2 regions of the Shewanella bicestrii genome follow, and region 1 is predicted to be linked to the other one. Evidence: riboswitches for the same ligand, from Rfam matches in the RefSeq annotation. Region 1 holds a riboswitch; the other holds the start of a gene.
The links. Region 1 has a riboswitch for cobalamin ahead of CF168_RS03440 (TonB-dependent receptor). Riboswitches for the same ligand answer to the same signal wherever they lie in the genome.
Positions count from the first base shown of each region.

Region 1 (3,193 bases):
GCCTGGCTTTATTCGGTTAAGCATTTATTTCAAGCTTAGAAGCGGTAACCCACAGTCAAGCGAATATCACGGCCTCGGCCTGAGTAATAGCTATCACCCCAAATGCCACCGTAGTAACCCGAGCTAACATACTCTTTATCAAACAGGTTATCGATACGCAGGCTCGCTAACCAAGCATCACGGGTATAGTTAAGGGCTAGATTACCTAAAACATAGCTAGATAATTTATCGCCTTCGTTGCCGTTATCGCCTTCGATAAAACGATCGCCCGTGTAAAGCGCCTCGGCAAACACTTGGAAATGCTCGGAAAAATCCATGCTGACATAACCGCGTCCCGTATGCTCAGCCACCCAAGACAATTGCTTACCATCATTCACCCCATCGGTAAATTCGGCATCAATATAGTTATATTCCAAGCCTAAGGTGAGGGCTTGAGTGACCTGCCAATCCCAATCGGCACTCGCGCCATAGCGGCGTGAAGCATCAGCATTGACGTTGGCACCTTGGAAGCTGCCGCCAACAGGTTTTTCAGCACTCGGGTCGAAGACAATTTCATCTTCTAAATCGAGGCGATATAGGCTAACGCGTAGGCTTTGGTTAGCCACAGTCCAATCCCAACCCGCCTCATAGGAACGGCCTGTCTGTGGCTTTAAGCCATAGACATCTTTCGGGGTGTAAGCTTGCTCATCAACCTTAGCAAAGCGGAAGTTTTCATCGCCACGTAGATAGAACCTGTGCTCGGCGCTCGGACGGTAATTTAAACCGAACTCGAATGCGGTCGCATCTTCATCTAAATCGATGCCATTTGGATACACATTGCCATCGACCAGATCGTCGGTCACCCGCGCATAACGGCCGCCCACCACATAGCTTAAGGTGTGGCTTAATGGCACAGTGGCTTGCAGGTAAGCACTTTGCATTTCCTGCACATTGCTGCGCGCCATAGAGTCAAACTCGGCCTTACCGCGGCTGATATCCAAACCAGTCACTAGGTTTAGCTCACCTTGACGGGTGCTGTAATTGGCGAGCGCTTTAGGGCTAAACATAAGTAGCGAGCGAGTATTTTGGCTACCCGCGCCCCAGTTTAATGAGGTCACTAAGGTATCGCTGTAATCCAGATCCGCCGCTAAGGCCCAGTTTTGGTTAAGCTGATGCTGATAACCACTGCGTGCCGCTGTGGTCATCTCATGAACATATTCGCTGCTATTAGAAGACTGGCGTGGATTTTCTTTGAACTGTTCTACCGTCAACGAGCCAGGATTTTCGCGGTCATCATCGTAATAGCTGGTTTCAACAAAGAAAGAATCTGTGGCGGTTTTATATTGAATACGCCCAAGGATAGAACCCGTTTCATTGGCATTGTGCTTGCGATAGTTATCGCCTTGGTTGTAGCTACCGGTCAGGAAATAATGCCAATCTTTATTGATGGCGCCCGACACATCGCCGCGACCTTCGTAGGTATTAAAGCTGCCGCCGGATAATTGCACGCTGCCACCCGTATTCTCAGGCGACTTAGTCACAATGTTGATCACCCCGCCGACCGCTTGGTCACCATAGAGCACGCCCGCACTGCCCGATAAAATTTCGACACGCTCAATTAAATTGAGTGGAATTGCATTCAGGCTAGGTGCGGCGATATCGATGTTATTTAAGCGACGACCATCGAGCAAAATCAGCGTGTTGTTAACGGCGGTGCTGGCGCTAAAGCCGCGCATCGCAAAGCTAGTACCAATGTTATTGTCGGACAGCTGAATACCACTTTGACCGCGTAACACTTCGGTCAAGCTGGTTGCGCCACTCTGCTCAATCGCTGCGGCATCAATCACATTCACATTGGCGGCAATATTTAAGGGGGTCTTGTCTGAACGGCCAATCACGACGATATGCTCATCGACTTTGGCGACTTTGGCGACGCTGGCATCATCGGCCGCCACGGCGGGTGCGATAACAGAAAAGCTGCAAAGGCTGCCGATCAGCAGCGCGATTTTAGTTGGATGTGTTCCCATTTTACCTTTAACTCCTACAAGGAAAACGGGGCATTGGCGCCACGATACCGTTGATTCAGTAACAAATACTGACAGTCACTATCGCATTTTGAGATCTGCCCACCGAAATCTCAAAAACACCTTTAGGGCCGGTCTCCGGACTTAGGCTATGTTAATCCAAGTAATAGAAGGACTAACGCGAAACTGACCTTTGCACACTCGATTCTCTGGCTCACCTTGAGCTACCTAGCGAATGCGGTCGTCTCTCACCTTTTACCGTTGCGGGGGCAGTGCCAGAATTTCACTGGCTTCCCGATTATCTCGCGACGAATGCATCGCAAGCACCACAGAAGGTTGACTAAAAATAGGTTCAGAGGGCGAAAAACCAGTTAACGCCCAATAAGGCTCGTGGCATCAAGCCTGAGCGCGCGCATTATAGACGTCTATACGGATGAAAGTCCATGCTCATCCGTCTCTCGACTGACAACTACTTTAATGAATAGGGTGCTAAGCCTGAAATAAAGTCGGCACTGTTGGCCGCCTGTAAGGGAGGTTTGTCGGCAGAAAACACGTCGCCACGCATCGATTTATGCAGTAAATACAAGTCTTTGTTACCACTTACCACAGTATAGTAACCAATTTCGCCCTGGGGATGAGAGGTAAAAGCACTGGGGTTAAACTGAGTCGCGCTATGGACATTCGGCATTGTGGTGCAACCGAGAATAGCTTGAAAACCTTCGTGACCGTCTACTTGGGTATCCCCTAGCTTTTGATACACCACTTCACCGTCACAGGCGGCTTGGTAAGTTTCAGCCATCGCATCTAAAAACTGCTCGGGGCTCACGCTTTCGGCCATGTCCTTAAAGCCTTGCACACAAAACAGTGCACTCCATTGATTGAGCGCTTCCTGCTCCGGCACAAATTCCGCCATAAACATGCCCGCACGTTCCTCATGGTAGGCTTGACGCCAACCCGCTGGCAGGTTAAATCCTAATTGCTGACTAAAGACAGGCAACACATGGGTATGCGACGCACCACTTTCGCTGCGAGGCATATCCAATTTCGCCTCGACGGATTCAGAGCCGATTAGGCTGCACAGCATTAATACGCTCGCGCCCTGCCATAACCTCACCTGCATATGGGGTATACATTTCATTATTATCATCCTTGTATCGCATTGTTATGGGTTAATACGACATATGAAATTG
Region 1 is NZ_CP022358.1:763,761-766,953, reverse strand. Features, by position in the region: gene CF168_RS03440 (TonB-dependent receptor) at 36-2,006, opposite strand; cobalamin riboswitch at 2,116-2,349, opposite strand; gene CF168_RS03435 (hypothetical protein) at 2,473-3,141, opposite strand.

Region 2 (3,193 bases), 240 kb from region 1:
CAAGTGCGGTTAGTGGGCCCTAACACACCGGCTACATAACGGGGTTTACCCGTAGCTTTTTCGATTTCATCACAGGCTTCACGGGCGAGGCGCGCACCTTCACGGTTAATTTCGGCGGACAGCGACTGCATATCGTAGTCGGCCATGGCGATAGTGGTGGCGTTGAAGGTGTTGGTTTCAATAATATCGGCACCGGCTAATAGGTAGTCGGTGTGAATTTGTTTGATGATGTGTGGCTGCGTGAGCACTAAAAGATCGTTATTGCCCTTAACGTCGGTATGCCAATCCTTGAAACGCTCGCCACGGTAATCGGCTTCTTCCAGCTTGTAGCCTTGGATCATAGTGCCCATAGCGCCGTCTAAAATCAGAATGCGCTTGGACAACTGGTTGCGAATGTCTGCCAGTGTTTGGCTGGCTCGATGGAGAGATATCGCCATAAAATGATTACCTTTACTACAGCTAAGTTGAGTCCAAAGTACGCAATCGGGTGACAAATTGCATTTTATTATTGAATGTCGTTCGTTATGTTTTGGACATTTATACGTATAGACGTCCATAATACGCGACATCGGATTGTCAGGGCAAGGCTAAAGTTGGTATAGCATAGGCGAGATAACCCAGATAAAAACGATAAAAGGAAAGATCAGATGAAGCAGCTCAGGTTATTACTGTTACGCCATGGAGAATGTGAGGGCGGGGCGATTTTACGTGGCCGAGTGGATGTGCCACTGAGTGATAAGGGCTGGCGGCAGATGTCGGCGGCGGTGGAGGCGCAGGCGACTGTGTGCCACGGCATTTATAGCTCGACCTCAAGGCGCTGCGCCGAGTTTGCCAAGGCCTTTGCGGCTGAGCTGCATTCGAGTGCGTCCGTGGGCAGGAGTTTAGATGCGCCCGCGCCTTTGCCGCTTAAGGTCAACCTGCTGGAGGAGTTACAGGAAATAGCCTTCGGCGATTGGGATGGTTGCCTGCTCGATGACTTATATCAACGCGACGGCGAGCGGATGGCGGCCTATTGGCAGAATCCCTGGGAGGTGACACCGCCCAATGGTGAAGCCATGGCAAACTTCGAAGCCCGTATCGATGGTGCGATAGAACAAATCCTCGATAAAGAGTTTGCCCTGCTGGCGATGGATGATGAACAGGCCCACGGCGAGTTTAATGCCAATGCACCCGCGGCCAATATCTGGGTGGTCACCCACGGCGGGGTTATTCGCCACTTGATGTCAAGGGCGCTGGGGGCGGTGAAAACCTTAGGTTTTTACAGTCAGCTCGCCTTACCCGTGGCGGCGGTGGTGACGATTAATGTCCTCGAGGATGAGCAAGGTAAAAGATACTGGCGTTTAGACTGGCCCTCGGGCCACTGTGAGTAGCTTAAAAGTACCTGTCATCGGTATGATGAAAATTTTCTGATTTAAACAGCATTGCCTAATGAGCAAGATATAGGATAATGCTTTTCCCTGACGTTTGAGCCAGATAACGAACCCAGTACGTTAAGCTCAAAGGTCGCAGAAATAGGTGTTAGGAATTTTGTGCGATTGACTGCTATTGCTTAAAGGCAACAGTATTTAAGCGCGCCGGATAACCCAAACATAATAGGGAATCGGGGAGCTGCCCGTCAGTAGCCCGAACTGTACCCGCAACTGTGAGTAGTCGAAGCATTTTGCTTCTTACCTACGAGTCAGGATACCTGCCTATTTCTGTTTTCGCTGCGTGCAGCCTTAGTTCTCGAGCGGGTAACTCGAGGGAGCAGAAGATGACATTAATGAGTTTCGCCCTGTTGGCCCAAGCGGCGGCAGGCACAAATAACACCAATCAATATCCATGTGGGAGCAATCGTTAGTGATGCATTCCACATTGAGCCTTGCGCCCTTAGCGCCCGCTGCGACTTCCGCCAATATGGCACTTCAAGTGAGCCAATTGAGCTGGGCGATTGAGGGAAAAACCATTCTCTCGGAGATAAGCTTTGCCCTGCCGCAGGGGGAAATGCTCGGGCTGATTGGCCCCAATGGCGCGGGTAAATCCAGTTTGCTGCGCTGTTTATACCGCTTTATTCGCCCTGCTAAAGGGCATATCAGCCTGTTTTCGCAGGATATTAGCGAACTGTCGCCCAAGGCGTTTGCCTGTAAAGTGGCGGTGGTGCAGCAGGATACGCCGCAATATTTCGATATGACCACAGAGCAATTGGTTGCCATGGGACTCACGCCCCATAAGGGGATGTTTGATAGCCATTCCAGCGAAGACAGTGACAAGGTTGCCAAGGCGCTGGAAAAGGTTGGCCTGAGTCATAAAGTGCATCAGCAATACGATCGATTATCGGGCGGTGAGAAGCAGCGCGCCCTGATCGCCCGTGCCATAGTGCAGCAGCCGCAGTTATTGATTTTAGATGAGCCGACAAACCATCTCGATATCCGCTATCAAATTCAAATCTTAGAGCTAGTGCGAAGCCTTGGGATCAGCGTCATCGCCTCGATTCATGACCTGAATTTAGCCAGCGCCCTGTGCGACCACTTATTGCTACTGGATAAAGGGCTGGTGAGTGCCATGGGCACGCCGGCTCAGGTGTTAACCGAAGAACGTATCGCCGAAGTGTTTGGAGTATGCGCCCAAGTGACGCCCCATCCACAGCATGGTAACCCCTTGATTAATTACTTTTATGGTTATCAAAAGCCTAAGAGCGATACTGCGGACGCGGCGAGTGACTCCCACGCAGTTTCGGCTCAAGCGTTACCTCCTGTGGCCTGCGCCTGTCATAACCCCGGGGCGCCTAACGCGGCCTTGCATAAGCATAGCGTTGAACCCACGCCATGATAGACACACTCAAATTGGTGACCATGAATTTTTTTAGCCACATTTTTACGCCGCTCACCCGCCAGCAATGGCTGATTTTAGGCTTGGCGGGCTTTGCCCTGCTCACCCCCATCGCTGCCGCGAGTTTTGGCGCGGCAAACATTAGCTTTTTAGATGTGCTGCATGTGTTTATCAATAAACTCAGTCAGCTGTTTATGACTGATGAGGCCGTGAGCACCAGCAGCATGACAGAGCGGATTGTGATGGAGCTGCGACTGCCACGGATTTTACTTGCCTTTGTGGCGGGGGCAGGGCTGTCCTTGGCGGGGAGCGTGCTGCAAACCGTGACCCGTAACCCCCTTGCCGATCCTTATCTGTTCGGCATTAGCTCCGGCGCTTCGTTTGG
Region 2 is NZ_CP022358.1:1,002,805-1,005,997, forward strand. Features, by position in the region: gene metH (methionine synthase) at 1-437, opposite strand, end outside; gene CF168_RS04350 (histidine phosphatase family protein) at 648-1,370, shown strand; cobalamin riboswitch at 1,551-1,709, shown strand; gene CF168_RS04355 (ABC transporter ATP-binding protein) at 1,843-2,808, shown strand; gene CF168_RS04360 (FecCD family ABC transporter permease) at 2,805-3,193, shown strand, end outside.
Region 2: it holds a riboswitch for cobalamin, as region 1 does, so the genes downstream of both, CF168_RS04355 (ABC transporter ATP-binding protein) here and CF168_RS03440 (TonB-dependent receptor) in region 1, are expected to answer to the same signal.